DNA from 2 places in the Paenibacillus rhizolycopersici genome. Region 1 is predicted to be linked to the other one. Evidence: riboswitches for the same ligand, from Rfam matches in the RefSeq annotation. Region 1 holds a riboswitch; the other holds the start of a gene.

Region 1 (8,311 bases):
GAGCGACCTGGCCGCCCGCTCTCTGCTGGCCCCTACAGAAATTCCGCTGGGCATCGTCACCGCGTTTGTGGGAGCGCCTTTCTTTGGGTATCTGCTGTACCGGAAGAAAAAGCAGAGAGAGGAGGAGCTGCGTTGATCGAGGTGCGGGGAGTTGCGAAGGCGTTTGGTCGCCTCGAAGTGCTGAACGAAGTGGATTGGCGGGTCGGCCGCTGCGAGTTTTGGGGATTGATCGGTCCAAACGGCAGCGGCAAAACGACCCTCCTGAACCTAATCTCAGGTGTGGAACAACCGGATTCCGGCGCGATTGCGCTGGAGGGGCGTCCGTTGACGGCCTACTCCCGCAAGGAACTGTCGCGTAAAGTCGCCGTTCTCCAACAGGACGGGCTTCCGTCCGTCGCGTTCACGGTTCGCGAGGTCGTAGAGATGGGCCGATTCGCCCATCAGGACTGGCGCGGCAGGGAGATAGGAGGGGCGGTGGCCGGCCGCCGCCTCATCGACGGCATTATGGAGCGCCTTGACTTGAAGGAGCTCGAGCATCGTCCGCTGGGCGTGCTGAGTGGGGGGCAGCGGCAGCGGGTAGCGCTCGGGAAAGTGATGGCCCAGCAGCCCGAGCTGGTGCTGCTTGATGAACCAACGACCTATTTGGACTTGCGCTACCAGATGCAGTTTATGGAGATGGTCGCCGATTGGCAGCGAGAAGCGGGGCTAACTGTCGTTTCGGTCATGCATGATCTGAATTTGGCTGCGTTGTTTTGCAGCCATCTTCTTGTCATGAGCGGAGGTCGGATCGTGGATCAGGGGGCGCCGGAGAATATTTTGTCGCCGGAGCTGGTCGCCGAGGTGTTTGGGGTTCAGGCACATCAAGTGCCTCATCCGGACTCAAACGTTCCGCAGCTGCTGCTGCTGCGTCGGGAACGGTCGTGAGTACCGGCTGCTATGGCGGCGTGAGAAGTGCAAGAACGCTGATGCGTAAGATGCGTAATAATGAAAGGGGAATGCATGATGGGATACGATTCAATAGGACAACTGACACAAGCGATAACCCCGCTGGACGAAGTCGCGATGGCGGCGGCCCGCGCCCATGTGGACCGTTTGACGAAACCTCCGGGGAGTCTCGGGAAGCTGGAAGGATTGGCCGTGAAGCTGGCGGGCATCACGGGAGAGGTCCAACCCGCGTTCCGGAAACGTTCAGTGATCGTCATGGCGGCGGATCACGGCGTCTGTGAGGAAGGGGTCAGCGCATTTCCGGCCGAAGTGACTCCGCAGATGGTACACAACTTTTTGGCTGGAGGTGCGGCGGTGAATGTGCTGGCGCGTCAAGCTTCGGCTGACGTCGTTTGCGTGGATATCGGGGTTAATGCAGAGTTGTCGCATCCGTCTCTTGTTCAGCGGAAGCTGCGTTACGGAACCGGGAACATGGCCATTGGACCGGCGATGAGCCGAGAAGAAGCCGAAGCCGCTATCCGAGTGGGGGCTCAAGTCGTCGATGACGCGGTGTCCCAAGGCGTTCGACTGTTCGTTACCGGGGAGATGGGCATCGGCAACACCACAGCTAGCGCCGCGATCATGAGCAGTCTGACTGGAGTTGTGCCGCAGCAAAGCGTTGGACGCGGGACCGGAGTCAACGATGAACGGCTGCGGCATAAGATCGCCGTCGTGGAGCGGGCGCTGGAAGCAAATCGCCCCAATGCGGACGATCCGCTGGATGTGCTGGCTAAGGTGGGCGGACTTGAAATCGCGGGATTAACCGGCGTTATCCTGGGGGCCGCCGCCCAGCGCTGCCCGGTTGTGATCGACGGATTTATTTCGACCGTCGCTGCGTTGCTCGCGGTGCGCATGAAGCCGGAGTCAGCCGGGTTTCTGATCGCTTCGCACGTCTCTCACGAGCAGGGACACCGCGCGCTCCTGCAGGAGCTCGGGCTGAACCCGATGCTGGAGTTGGACATGCGGCTGGGTGAAGGCACGGGCGGCGTGCTTGCGCTGCATCTCATCGACGCGGCTTGCCGCATCGTGGCCGAGATGGCGACGTTTGAGAGCGCAGGCGTCGCAGATGGCGGGCATGGCGGGGATAACGGGGAGATCGCACGATGAAGATCCTGGTGACCGGCGGCGCCCGCAGCGGCAAAAGCACGTTCGCCGAACGCTGGGTGATGAAACAGGCAAAATCGGCCGGGTATGTTGCGACGGCGCAAGCGTTTGACGATGAGATGAAAGCCCGGATCAACCTGCACCGTCTCCAGCGGGAGCAAAGCGGGTTTGCCTGGACAACACATGAAGCGCCGCTTGGTCTGGCCAATCTGCTGTACGAGCTGAGTGAGCAGCCCGTTATAACAGGAGAGAAATCGGCATCGGAGGTCGCTAGCCCGATCGTGCTGGTCGACTGTCTGACCCTGTGGCTGTCGAACGTGCTCCTGGGCGCAGGCGATGGACAGGATACCTCCGACAGCGTGCTGGCGCGAGAAATCGAGCAGCTGATCGCCGCAATCGAAGACTTCCCCGGTACGCTGGTGATGGTGACCAACGAGGTGGGCAGCGGCATCGTACCCGAGTATCCGTTAGGTCGGCAATACCGGGATTGGGCAGGGCTGCTGAACCGGACAATAGCGTCAATTTCGGATCAGGTCTTTCTGGTCACTGCCGGAATCCCCATCGAATTGAAAAGCCGGGAGTATCGCTTATGACCGAATCGAAACGCGAAATTAATCCCCGGAGTGCCAAGTCCGGCGTCCTGCAACCGTTGCTGGCCGCATTCCAATTCCTGTCCCGCTTCCCGGTTCGGGCCGAACTGGAATTTACGCCGGACCTGTTGCGACGCAGCACCACTTATTATCCGCTTGTGGGAGCGGCGATCGGCGTCGCCGTCTGGGTAGGGGGCTGGCTCGCCGCCTGGCTGCTTCCGCCGCTTCCGGCAGCCATACTCGCCTTAATCCTTTGGGTCTGGTTAACCGGAGGGCTGCATCTGGACGGTTGGATGGATACGGCCGACGGATTGCTGAGCTACCGGCCACGCGAGAAGATGCTAGAGATTATGAAAGACAGCCGGGTTGGCGCAATGGGCGTGTTGGCGTGTGTTCTCTTGCTCTTATTTAAGGCCTCGTTGTTGGCACCCCTCCTCCAAGGAGATAGGCTGACAACGGGGCTCGCGTTGCTGATGGCCCCTTTATGGAGCCGCTGGTTTATGAGCCGGGCGATGTTTCGATGGCCGAAGGCTCGGCAAGGTGAGGGATTAGCCGCGCAGTTTCACGGCTTTGGTGAGCGGGATGCCTGGGGAGGCACTATGATGGCGGTCACGCTTACGGTCATGGTGCTGCTGCTAACCCTGCTCCTGTCGCTGAGCGGAGCTGACGAAACCGCATTGCTTCGCTCGCTATTATATATCGTTACGGCGCCTTTGATTGCCTGGGCAGCGGGCACCTGGGCGGCCCGTCGGATCAGTGCCAAACTGGGCGGTTTGACTGGGGATACATACGGTGCGCTTGGTGAAGGGCTGGAGGCTGTCCTGCTTCTGCTCGCCGTGTTGATTTTGCGGTAAGGCCTGGATGTTAATGTCATAGCAAGTCCGTGTCCCAACCGAGGTTTTGCACCATTATCCCTTAGGCTCAGGGTGCTAATAACGATAACAATACAAGGGCCCCCACCCTTAATGAAAGGGATAATCGGGCAAAGCAGCCTGCAGAGGAACAAATCTCACGATTCGGAAAGGGGTGGAGGCTAAAGTGAACAAAAGGCTTGACGAGTTTGAAGTTACTGGCGCAGATTCTGATGCCCCGGCTCCGGCCAGCGCGGTGCTGATGATCCAAGGCACGGCATCGGACGTGGGTAAAAGCGTCATCGTGACGGCATTATGCCGTATTTTCGCGCAGGACGGGCTTCATCCAGTTCCGTTTAAGTCGCAGAATATGGCTCTGAACTCCTATGTTACACCAGACGGATTCGAAATCGGTCGGGCGCAAGGAATCCAGGCGGAGGCTTGCGGGATCGACGCCACCACGGACATGAATCCGGTGTTGATCAAGCCAACGGGTGAGATGCATTCGCAAATCGTCGTTCACGGGCGTCCTTACCGGCATCTCAGCGCATCAGACTATCGCGAGGAGTTCCTGCCCCATGCCAAATCGCTGGTGGTGGAAGCGCTTGGAAGGCTGCGCGAGAAGCACGGCATCGTCGTCATGGAGGGGGCTGGCAGCCCGGCGGAAATCAACCTGAAGCAGCGGGATATCGTCAATATGAATTTGGCTGAGTGGGCGGATGCTCCGGTCATTTTGGTCGGCGATATCGACCGTGGCGGCGTATTTGCCTTTCTCGTCGGCACGTTGGAGCTGCTGGAGCCGCACGAACGAGCTCGAGTCAAAGGGTTCTTGATCAACAAGTTCCGCGGCGATTTGTCCCTGCTGCAGCCCGGGCTGGATTGGCTGGAGCAGCGGACCGGGATTCCTGTGTTAGGCGTGCTCCCGTTTCTGCCTGATCTGGATATTGAAGCGGAGGATTCTGTTGTTCTGGATACTTATGTTTCCCGCTCAGAGAAGGCTGCCGGTAAGGTGCTGGATATCGCGGTCATTCGTTACCCGCGAATTTCTAATTTTACCGATTTCGCACCTTTGGCTGCCGAACCGGATGTGTCACTGCGTTACGTAAGTAAACCTTCGGAACTTGGACATCCGGATGCCGTGATTTTACCGGGAACCAAGGATACGATCGGGGATTTAACATTCCTGCGGGAGCAAGGGCTGGAGGGAGCAATTTGCAGTTTGATCGAAGGGAATACCCAAGCCCAGCTTGTCGGCATTTGTGGTGGGTATCAAATGCTGGGAGAGCAATTGCATGATCCAGACGCGGTAGAATCCGGCCAAGTGAGATCGGCGATAGGAATTGGTTTGCTACCTTTAACAACAACCTTCATTCCGGGCAAAAGGACCGTTCGCGTTTATGGCCAAACGATAGATAACCTGCCAGTTCCGCTGCATCTTTCGGATCGTCGATTGCTGATAGAAGGCTATGAGATCCATGCTGGCGAGACCCAATTCCTTCGGGACATCAGTCCTTTGTTTATGTTACAAGCCGAAGGGATGGAGCCAAGGCAGGGGGGAGCGGAGGACGCCCCGCATCCGGAAGGCGCAGTTCGAGCCGACGGGAGAGTGTTCGGAACGTATCTACACGGTTTGTTCCACAATGATACCTGGCGGCGCGCCTGGCTGGATGGGCTTCGTACAAGCAAAGGACTGGAACCTTTGGGCACCACTTTTGCGTCCTTCTCGCGGAAGGAGGAAGCCTTCAACCGGCTGGCTGATGTAGTCCGCAGCCATTTGCGGATGGACCTGGTCTACGAAATTTCCGGAATTCGGCCGAGCGCGGAAGAAGGTAAGCTTTGACAAATCAGGCGATTCTAAGGTAGCATGATAGTACGCTTAATTTTCGATGAGTAAAGTCGAAAAGCGGGGGAACCATTTTTTGGGGCGAATCGTTGCTAGTTTTAACGTAGGGGACCATCTTTCCCGAGCCCGTCAGCTAACCTCGTTTGCAGTGGATGGGTCATCTTAAATATGTTCAGTCATCAACTAATGACCCTGTTTATTTGAGCGGGGTCTTTTTGTGCTTCTCAAGGGATATGACCCGAGCATTCGGCGGAGTACTCGCATTCACTGCAAGGTTTCCCGCTACTTCTTTACGCATCGATCCCATTAAAGGAGGAGATGATTATGGCAAATCCGAAGTACATCACCGACATCGCCAAGGTGAGCGAATTGTCCGAACAGGAGCGTCAGGAATTGAAACCGATTACGGACAAATTCGTCTTTCGGGTAAATGATTACTATTTGAATCTGATCGACTGGAACGATCCGGAAGACCCAATCCGCAAGCTGGTGATCCCGAATACGGGAGAGCTTAAGGAATACGGGCGTTGGGACGCTTCCGACGAGGCGACGAACTATGCGGTTCCCGGCTGTCAGCACAAATACCGGACGACCGCGCTGTTGATCGTCTCCGAGGTTTGCGGCTCCTACTGCCGCTATTGCTTCCGCAAACGCTTGTTCCGCAACGATGTGAAGGAGGCGATGTCTGATGTGACGCCCGGCATCGAGTACATCGCTCAGCATCCCGAGATCAACAACGTCTTATTGACCGGCGGTGACAGCCTGATCCTGGCTACGAGGAAGCTGCGTACTATACTCGAACAGCTGCGAGCCATTGAACATGTGAAAATCATCCGCCTCGGCTCGAAAATCCCCGTTTTTAATCCCATGCGCATTTATGAAGATCCGGAGCTGCTGGATCTGATCAGGGAATTCTCCACCGTAGACCAACGTATTTATGTCATGGCGCATATCAATCATCCGCGCGAAATGACCCCTGAGGCCAAACGAGGCTTTCAGGCGTTGCACGACGCCGGGGCTATTGTGGTCAATCAAACGCCGATCCTCAAAGGCATTAACGACGATGCGGCCGTGCTTGGCGAATTGCTGGATCGGTTGTCCTGGGCAGGCGTCACACCCTATTATTTCTTCATCAACCGGCCAGTTGCCGGAAATGCCGATTTTGTCATTCCGCTGAAACGGGCGTACCAGCTGGTTGAGGAAGCGAAGGCCCGCACTTCGGGCCTGGGCAAGCGCGTGCGCTTGTCGATGAGTCACTCTTCGGGAAAAATCGAAATCCTCGCAATCGAAGACGGCCAGGCTTATCTCAAATATCATCAGTCGCGAGACCATGATTACGGCAAGTTCATGATTTTGCCTTGTCCGGACGAGGCTGCTTGGTTCGATGACCTGCCGGGCAACGAAGCCTACTGGAGGAAACCGGAGCGGAGGCAAGACGAAGCCGTCTCCTTCAACGAAATGTCCGTTACCGGGTAAAACAAAACGTACCCTGACCGCCGGCTCCGTAAAAGGGAGGCAGTAAGGGTACGTTTTTTTTCTCTAAACTCCGGTTAAATCCGGAATTTCGCAATCGATTCTTGCAGCGACAACGCCTGTTCATGCAGCGAACGAACTGTTCGGGCGTGGCTTTCCATTTCACTGAGCTGCTGCTGCGAATATTCGGCGATTTGCTCCATATTGGCCAACGATTTAGCGGTAATATTCGCCGACTCTTCAACGGAAGCGGTCACTTCCTCGGTTCCGGCGGACACCTCCTGCGTGGATGCCGAAACGGATTGGATCGTCAAGTTGACGTTCTGAATGAGTTCCGTCAATTGTTCGAAGGCTTGTCCGGCTTGCTTCACGCGCTCGGTCCCGGAGACGATTTCCTCGCTAGCGCGCTGCATCGCGCTGACGGAATTTTCCGATTCTTCTCGAATGCTGAGCAGATTCTCCCCGATTTCCTCCATCGCCAGGCGGGATTGCTCGGCCAGCTTGCGAACTTCCTCCGCTACGACAGCAAATCCTTTCCCGTGCTCGCCGGCCCGTGCGGCTTCGATCGCTGCGTTGAGGGCCAAAATATTGATTTGCTTCGTGATTTCGGTAATCGTTCCTACAACGTTCGAAATCGATTCGGAGCGATCGTTTAACGTGCGAATATGCTCGAGTGTCCGATTGGCTGCATCTTCAACGTTCTGCATTTGCATCACGGCCGTCTGCGCCAACGTATTGCCGGTGCCAGCTTCATCGGCAGCTTGTCCGATCCGTTCGGTGACTTCGCCGGACGAAGCGGCGATATGCTGCACGCCTTGCGAAATTTCTTCCATCGCCCGGGCGTTTTCAGCTGCGGCGGAGGCAATCGTGATGCTGCCAGTCTCGATTTCCCGAGTGGCCGCACCCGAACGCGAGATCAAATCCTCAAACGTTATAACCGATCGGGACAAGTCTTCCGAGCCGCCTACGACCGCGTGAGACGTTTCCATGACAGCGGCGAACATGTCCTTAAGCTGATTGGTCATTGTCCGGAAACTGCCGGCTAGTTGGGCAACTTCGTCATTTCCCTTCACCTCGACCGTTTGGCGGAAATCGCCGCCGGCCATTTTTTCCGTAATCGCCACCAGTTTCTTGATCGGTTTTGTGATTCGCGCGCTGACAAAGTATGCCGCCGCCATTCCCGCGATAATGACGAGCAGGGTGATACCGATACATATGTATAAAATCTGGTCCTTCTTCTGATCGATGAAGGTGGCGTCAAGGCCTACGGCCAACATCGCTTTGCTGCCGGGGATCGCGATAAAGGCTGTTTTGTGCGAGCCGAATTGGTCGGAATATAACTCGCTGATTTGTACCCCGCCTTTAGATGCCTCGGACATGGCCGGTTGGAGATCCAACTTGTCACCCGGTTTCATGCCGGAATTTTCGTTCGCGGCCAAAACGGCAGCGCCATCCTCTTGAATCTG
Region 2 (8,311 bases), on a different contig from region 1:
GTTCGTTCAAGGGACCGAGCCAACGGAATTCTGCACCGCACATGGGGAGGGTGAATCCGAACCGCTTCCGCCTCCAGCCGAGGAGGAGAAGAAGGAAAGCCATTCCTGGTGGAACGACTTGAAGCGTTGGTGGATGGACTAAAGGGCTGGGGTTGGACAACTTATGCAAAAGTTCTTACGATAAAGGAAGCGAACCGGAGTAGAAATATGGTGAAGGAGACTTCCTTATCTATGGACCCTATCTTGGAACAGATCAAACCGGGGGCGCCGCTGCCCCCGGTTTTTTATCGAATGACGGCCCTGGAGGCCGCCCCCCTTCTACTTGGGCAGACGCTCGTTCGCCGCACGGAAGAAGGCGATATCCGCTGCCGTATCGTGGAAACCGAAAGCTACGGCGGCGTGGAGGATAAGGGGAGTCACGCTCATGGCGGACGCCGGACGGCGCGAACGGAGATCATGTTTGGCTCTGGCGGGACAGCCTATATTTATCTGATTTACGGCATGTATAACTGCCTGAATGTCGTGACCGGCACGGAGGGGGATCCGCAGGCCGTGCTGATTCGGGCCGTAGAGCCCTTATCCCCGGCGGACGAAGCGGGAATGCGGCGCAATCGCGGCACCGCCGCCCGCAAGCCGGTTGACCTGTCCGGCGGGCCCGGCAAGCTGTGCCGGGCGCTGGACATCACCAAGACATTGAACGGCTTGCCGCTCGATCAGCCCGGAGGACCGCTATGGTTGGAAGGCGGACCGGTGCCGGGGGAATCGGGAGCGGAAGAGGTCATCGTGCAGGCTCCGCGTATCGGTATTGCCTATGCCGAAGAGTATGCGGCGAAGCCGTGGCGGTTTTACTTCCGCGGTAACCCTTATGTATCGGTCATTGACAAGCAGGCCGAGGTTTGGCAGCTTCAAGAAACGGAAGCAACCACCGACCGTAGCCTTTAACAGGTTTGAGGTTCGCAAATCGTTGTATTTCGTGCAACCTTTCCACCCCACTACCTAAAAAAGAGCCCCCTCCGGCATCAAATCGGAGGGGCTCTTCTATTAGGAGCTTCATCTATTCCGTTACGCTTCCAATGCCGCCTTTAACTCTTCCGGCGAGCGGTCCCACCATTCGGCGTTGGTCTCGATCAGCAGCCGCTTCAGCCCAGCCTTCTGCTCGTCGCCTAACCCGTCCAAGACCACTCTGCGCTTCAGCGCGTAATCCATTTTATTCACATGGTCGGCGAGAATTTTCCAGCCGCGGCGCGCTTCCGTGTCGATCCACATCTCACAGGCCGTCATCCCACCGTAAAATTGCCCTTCCGGGCCGCGGTCCACCGCCACCCAAATGATCCAGACCTGCCGACCATTCGGAACGTCCTCGCGGTTCGTTGAGAACTTAATGCCTTTCTCCACCTTACTTTTGGCGTGCATCGCCCCAACATCGATGTACACCTCATCCCCATCGATAATAACCGGGGACATGCTGTTCAAATCGATTGAGCCCGCTCCAAACCCTTTATGTTTGCTCTTCTCCTCATTGCTGATAATATTGAGGGCAAAAATCTTTTTACCCGATTTCGGTGTCTGATCCATAATTCCCTCCATTTTCCCGCGAACCTGCCGCCTCATCATCCAAGGCCCGGTTGAGTCCAAGATTCGATGTCGATTAGGCCTCTAGAAACCGCATCGTGAAACAAAGCGACTTTAGGATAATCCCTACCCTTAATTCAAAGTTCAAAAAGTTGGCTTTTCAGCACCGAGAAAGTTGGATGAAACTAGGGACCGAGTAGCGCAGCGTAGGCAAAACCTACGTGAGCAACGGAGGGCCCGGTTGAGTCCAAGATTCGATGTCGATTAGGCCTCTAGAAACCGCATCGTGATCAAAAGACGACTTTTTGAACTACCTCTCAATTTTAGCTAATAATCTTCCAATTGCAAACATATACATGCTGTAGATGCTTGTCAACGGGAGGTATCCATTGTATGACCCGACGTACTATTGTCTACAGCATTTCCATCCTTGCCTTGTGCCTCACCCTCGGAGCCGCCTGGCTGACCCTGCGAGGAGGCGGGGATTCGCTGACTTCCTTCGTCCTGGCTAAGGCGGGGCCCAAAGCGGTCCAAAAAACCGGACAAACCCCTGCGTCGCCACAGGTCGAAAGCATTCAACAACCGACCGCCGAAGTGCTCAGCAATCGGGTCGCCGAATATCACATCGACGTCACGCTAAACGAGAAGGACGGTACGTTGACCGGCTCGGAGACGTTGACCTGGACCCATCCCGGCAAAAAAACGATTAACGAAGTGTATTTGCATCTGTACCCTAATGCGTTTTCTTCCGAAGATACGACCTTTATGAAGGAATCGGGCGGGAAGCTCCGGGGCGACATTATGCCCAAGGACGGTTGGGGATCCATGGAGATCACCGAGCTGCGGACGACCGACGGCATCTCCCTGCTTCATCGGATTCAATACGTCCAGCCCGACGATGGCAACTCGAAGGACAAAACCTTGGCCAAGGTGCGCTTACCTGTGTCGGTCCAAGGCGGCGAAAGCCTGACGCTGCGGATGAAGTTTACCGTAAAGCTGCCTAAAATATTCGCCAGAATGGGTGTGGCTGACGATTTTGTCATGGCGGGACAATGGTTTCCAAAGATCAGCGTGTACGAGCCGGTGGGTACCCGGGGGCGGACGTCGGAAGGTTGGAACCTCCACCAGTATCACGGAAATTCGGAATTTTACTCCGATTTCGGGATTTTTAGCGTAAGAATCAACGTCCCTGAAACGTACAACGTGGCGGCAACCGGCTTTCAGACCAAAAAAGCGGTGTTAAAGGACGGGCGGAAGACCGTACAGTTCTACGCCGACGACGTTCACGATTTCGCCTGGTCGGCTTCACCGAATTTCATCTATGCGGAAGAGCCGTTCTCATCCGCGGAGGTTCCGGGCGTGCGGATTAAGCTATATCTTGATCCCACCCACAAGGACCTGAAAGAACGTTACTTCTATGCCGCCAAGGTGGCGCTGGCCAACTACAGCAAATGGTATGGCCGCTACCCTTACTCCACGCTGACGGTCGTCGTACCGCCGGCCAACGGCAACGGTGCAGGCGGCATGGAATATCCGACCCTGGTGACGGCGTTCGGAGCTGCCAGTGATTCTCCCAGCTACGACGAGCTGGAGCGGACGGTCATCCATGAAATCGCCCACCAGTTTTTCTACGGGATGATCGCCAACAATGAGTTCGAGGAAGCCTGGCTAGACGAGGCCTTTGCATCCTATGCGGAGGATAAGCTGATGGAACAGGAATTCGGGATCGCCCCGAATCTTCCGATCCAATCCGCCTTGATTACCTCCCCGGCTTCGCTGACTCAAAACGCCTGGAAGTACGGCTCCGGTGACGGTTACGCCAAAAACGCGTATTATCGCGGCAAGCTGATCCTGCTTGATATCGAGCGGCAGGTCGGCAGTAAGACCATGAAGCGGATTCTGAGCACCTATAGTCATAAATACCGGTTCAAGCACCCGACAACGGCTGACTTCCAGCGGGTCGTTGAGCAAGTGACCAGCCGGAGCTGGAAGTCTTATTTTCAACAATACGTCTATGACGGAAAAATGGCTGATTTTGCGGTAGACCGAATTCAAGTTACTCCGGTCGTCCAGGAGGAGAACCGCTTGTACGAATCGAGCGTGATCTTCTCCCGCAAAGGGGCGACGCATCCGAAGGTCCCACTGCTGTTCACTTTCACAGACGGACACACCACTCGCAAGCAATGGAACGGAGAAGACGCCCGCATCGAGATCAAGCTGCAATATAAAGCGCCGTTGGCCTGGGTCCAAATCGATCCGGATTACACTTTAACGGTGGAGAATATGCACATCAACAACTACTTAAAAGCGGAAGTTCCGAATTCCACGCTATCCCGCTCCAACATGAGCGTCACCAAGCTACTTGAGGCGATTCTCGGAACGTTTCTGTGGTAAGGCCGGCTCGATGAGTAAAGTTTTGTTAATTCACCTCTAAAGGAGGGAAAGAAATGAGTTTCGTTCGTTTGGGGTGGACCGCCCTAAAAAGCCAATTTCCCTCAGTCATCATCTTGTTCCTGTATCAACTGTTATGGGGATTGTTCCTCTACCGATTGGTCGATACGGCGGTGACGGCACTGTTGCAAAGATACCCTGACCCGCCGCCCACCGCGCTGTCGCGAATTCTGTTCCTGTTGGAGGGGCAGATCAATTTATGGAGCAATCCGGATGTCCGGCTGTATTGCTGGCTGTTGGCGGGGATGGCGGTGCTGCGCATGATTTTAACCCCTTTGATTCAGGCCGGAATATTCTACGGTTTTATCCCGTCCGAAAGTCGGAGCCCGGGCTTCCCACTCTTCCGGGGAATGAAAGAATTCGGCAGGCCGGTAATCCTGTTTTATGCGCTGGAGCTTATGTTAACGTTGCTACCGGCCTTCTGGATTGTGCCGAAGCTAATATCCCTTTGGCCAGGACTGGCGGGGGTTGAAACACCCACCACAACCTGGCTGGTCGGGCTCGGCTTAATTCTAGGCTGGTTTATCTATGGCTGGCTCATCCGACAATGCCTGCTGTTTGCCCAATTCGGCTATTTGTTCAAAGCTGGCGTCTGGAACTCCCTGCTGATGTGCTTTCGGAGCCTCCTGCAAGCCGTCTCGATCTCTGCCATTCTCGGGTCTTTCGGACTAATTCTCTTCTTCCTGTTCGGGACAGCTTCTTGGTTTTGGACCGGTATGCTTGCCCTCATTCTGCAGCAGACGTATCCTCTTTTTCGCAGCACATTCAAAGTCTGGAAGATGGCCTCTCAATTTCATCTTTGGCAGTCAAAAACACAAAAAAGTTAAAATTTTTTTACTCCCCCAACCCCCAGAAAAATCAAGGCCTTCGCCAATTGGCGGAGGCCTTGAGTCCTATTTCCCCTCTTAATCTTGTGAATTAACCATTGCCAAAAGATACCTGGTTTTGTTACAATAACAGCAACGCAATTTCAGTAACAGTTTTGTAATTATTTTTGTCATCTTTGGCAGGAGAATGACGCCAGATGTCGAATATGTAAATTCAGGTGTGAAATCAAAGCCGAATTCCCTTCGCCAGGGAAACGGGGGAACCACTTTGGGTGAATTGATCTCGCTTTAGAGGGATCATAGGGAACCTTCAACCGAATCCTTAAGCTAACCTCGTAGGCATTGGAAGGAGCATAACTTCTTGAAAAAGCGTTTGACTGTAGCAGCAGTAAGTTTTGCATTGCTTTTCACCATTGGAACTGGTAGCGTTTTCGCCGATTCCAAACTGGACACCGTAATCGACGGCGCGCTTGGAAGCGACTACGTTTCCGGCGGAACCACCACAGCCGGTTTCGACTGTTCCGGATTTACCATGTACGTCTTCTCTAAAATCGGCATCAAGCTGCCTCACCAATCCGGATCCCAATACAAAATGGGAACCGCCGTTGAGAAAAGCGAATTGATCGCCGGCGATCTGGTCTTCTTCAATACTTCCGGTAAAGGCATTTCTCATGTCGGCATCTACGTCGGCGACGGCAAATTTGCTCATGCTTCCTCCTCCAAGGGCGTAGTCATCAGCAAATTAAGCGATAAGTATTACGTCGAGCGTTACGTTGGAGCCAAACGGATCATGAGCAACGACAAGTATGAAGATGTGACCGGTGAAGTTGCTGAGCACGATGATGTTCAATAAGTAAAACCACGAAGCCCGTGGGGATGTTGATAACAACGTCTCTGCGGGTTTTTTCTTTCCCCTCGCTCCGCTCCTTAGGAACCATTACCCACGAAATCCTTCGTCAAAACAGGCCAAAAGAAGCCTTTTTCCCTACAAACTTGTCAACTCTGGACGCCTTTGGTAAAATGAAAAACGTAAATAGTAACAACTTTGTAATGATTCTTGTAACTGTTCTTGTGCAGCATCTTGGGTGCAACCTACAATGAAATGCCGAATTCCCAGGCACCCGGGAAACGGGGGACCCACCAAAGGGTGAATTGATCTGCTTCGTGATGGAAAGAAGCCTTTTTGAACTGCCTTTCCAATCAAGGTTAAATAGTCAGGTTTGGAGCACCGAGAAGGTTGGATGAAGCTAGGGGCTGAGCAGCGCAGCGTAGCTGAAAGCTACGTGAGCAGCGGAAGGCCCGGCTGAATTCAAGATTCGATGCCGAATCCTCATCTTGAGCTGCTTCGTGATCTGAAGATAACTATTTAACCTACCTATATAGTGAGATCATAGGGAACCTTCAACCGAATCCATAAGCTAACCTCGTAGGCCTTGGAAGGAGTATGACATCTTGAGAAAGACTTTGACAGCAGCGGTAACGAGTTTGGCCCTTCTGTTCACCTTGGGGGCAGGGAGCGCCTTTGCCGACGCGGAAGCCACGGAAACAACGCCGCTAGCCAGTATCGTAGATTCCGTATACGGGACGCCTTATAAATTTGGGGGCACCACGACAACGGGATTCGATTGCTCCGGTTTTACCCGGTATGTGTTCAGCCAAATGGGCATCAAGCTCGCGCGCGTGTCGGCCGCCCAATATAAGCAAGGGACGCCGGTATCGAAGAAAGAACTCCAAGCAGGTGACCTCGTTTTCTTCAAAACCACGGGGACCGGCAAGGTATCGCATGTCGGTGTTTACGTTGGCGAAGGGGAATTCGCCCACGCGTCCTCATCCAAAGGCATCCGCATCGACAAGTTAAGCAACAGCTACTACCAGAACCGCTACGTTGGCGCGAAGCGTGTTCTCAGTAAATACGGTTATTCTGTTTACGCTACGGAATCCTGATCACCCGGGATTCGTCAAGTTCATTGTCTCTCGCCGCAAGCCGCGTTTCCGACTCGGAACAGCTTGCGGTCTTTTTATGTTCGTGGCCTTATCTATATAACGAGACGTCCGGCAAAAAGGTTACCGGAAAGTTGGAAATCCGCTGAAAATCCATGAATTCCCTCCTATCGGCAAAGGCCTTTACAAGCTGCGTAAATCCGGCTATTGTGAGGGTAATAGAAGAAACTACGACGGATTTACCTCTACCAAAGGAGGGGCAATATGGATCAAGCGAAGTCTACGTTTCGAATCGTGCCAATGGAAGAACCGCATGGCGCGGAAATTTGCACTTGGCGTTACGATTCCCCTTACGATATTTACAGCTGGCTGCCCTGGGATCAAATGAAAGCGCTCGATGTAGAGTTTGGGAATCCGGCAATCCGTGCCGAGCAGTATGTCTCCGTGTTGAATGAAGCCGGCGAGCTGGCGGGCTTTGCCCAATACTTCCCGATGGAGGGGGTGACCCGGCTCGGCATCGGCATGAAGCCTGATCTTTGCGGTCATGGACTAGGCAAACTCTTCGTAAGAACCATCGTAGAGGAAGCCCGGCACCGCAAACCGGACAATCAAATCGACCTTGAGGTGCTCACCTGGAACACCCGAGCGATTCGGGCCTATCAAAAGGCCGGATTCGTCATTACCGACCTTTACGAGAAGATGACGCCCGGCGGGGTGTCCAAACCGTTTTACTGCATGGTGCACAAGGGGCTGCCTGAATAAGGGCAAGCCCCTTTATACACCTCACTTCGAGCAACGCAATGAGATAAGGCACATATTTCCGGCGAATGTAATTATTTTTGTTCCTAATTTTGACACAAAGACTATGATCGGACCGCGTGTTCCGTTATAATGGATAGGTAGCATACATAGGAGGGGCGATTGGAATGCAAAAGTGGATCATGAGCGGTTTGTTCGTCATCGCAGGCGCTTTAGCCCTGGTATTGATGTTTACCTTGCCAAGCCGGGAACAGGCCGAGCAAGAAGCCAAACCGCAATTGCCTGAAATCACAATGAATGCGGAACAAGCTGAAGCCACCGTCAAAGCGAATTGCATTTCCTGTCATGGCGATACGCTGCAAGGCGGAGCAGGCCCGAATCTGCAGAAGATCGGCTCGCAATTGTCCGCGGACCAACTCTACTCGATTATCACCAAAGGAAAGGGCGGCATGATGCCTTCGTTCAAGGATCGATTGAAAGAAGAGGAAATCGCCAACGTCGCCATGTGGCTTGCGGAGAAAAAATAAAGGCATTCAAAAAGCACGCCCGCCGGGAAACTTATGTTCCCGGCGGGCGTTTTTTCCCCATACCTATCCGTTCTTATGCCTAGTCAATCAATCTCACGAGCGCATCTTCTCGAAGGCCTCGTTGTATTGCTGCGCCTCTTTGATGTCAACGGCCGTAATGCCACCGTCCTCCCACGAGGTCAGACGGAGCGTTACCGTTTTATAGTCAATCGTGATAAAGGGATGGTGGTTAAA

What was found. A riboswitch is a leader RNA that binds a small molecule or an ion and turns the genes downstream of it on or off. The one in region 1 is predicted to bind cyclic di-AMP.
Region 2: another riboswitch for cyclic di-AMP. It lies ahead of IM700_RS20575 (C40 family peptidase); the one in region 1 lies ahead of IM700_RS02310 (KamA family radical SAM protein).

Annotation. Positions count from the first base shown of each region.
Region 1 covers NZ_JADCNN020000001.1:525,780-534,090, forward strand. Annotated here, with positions in the region: gene IM700_RS02280 (FecCD family ABC transporter permease) at 1-136, shown strand, start outside; gene IM700_RS02285 (ABC transporter ATP-binding protein) at 133-924, shown strand; gene cobT (nicotinate-nucleotide--dimethylbenzimidazole phosphoribosyltransferase) at 1,003-2,091, shown strand; gene cobU (bifunctional adenosylcobinamide kinase/adenosylcobinamide-phosphate guanylyltransferase) at 2,088-2,681, shown strand; gene cobS (adenosylcobinamide-GDP ribazoletransferase) at 2,678-3,532, shown strand; gene IM700_RS02305 (cobyric acid synthase) at 3,792-5,369, shown strand; cyclic di-AMP (ydaO/yuaA leader) riboswitch at 5,393-5,535, shown strand; gene IM700_RS02310 (KamA family radical SAM protein) at 5,697-6,848, shown strand; gene IM700_RS02315 (methyl-accepting chemotaxis protein) at 6,923-8,311, opposite strand, start outside.
Region 2 covers NZ_JADCNN020000027.1:24,582-32,892, forward strand. Annotated here, with positions in the region: gene IM700_RS20550 (PBP1A family penicillin-binding protein) at 1-142, shown strand, start outside; gene IM700_RS20555 (DNA-3-methyladenine glycosylase) at 232-942, shown strand; gene IM700_RS20560 (YwhD family protein) at 1,063-1,575, opposite strand; gene IM700_RS20565 (M1 family metallopeptidase) at 1,966-3,966, shown strand; gene IM700_RS20570 (hypothetical protein) at 4,020-4,850, shown strand; cyclic di-AMP (ydaO/yuaA leader) riboswitch at 5,071-5,207, shown strand; gene IM700_RS20575 (C40 family peptidase) at 5,212-5,703, shown strand; gene IM700_RS20580 (C40 family peptidase) at 6,303-6,794, shown strand; gene IM700_RS20585 (GNAT family N-acetyltransferase) at 7,056-7,553, shown strand; gene IM700_RS20590 (c-type cytochrome) at 7,718-8,077, shown strand; gene IM700_RS20595 (4a-hydroxytetrahydrobiopterin dehydratase) at 8,171-8,311, opposite strand, start outside.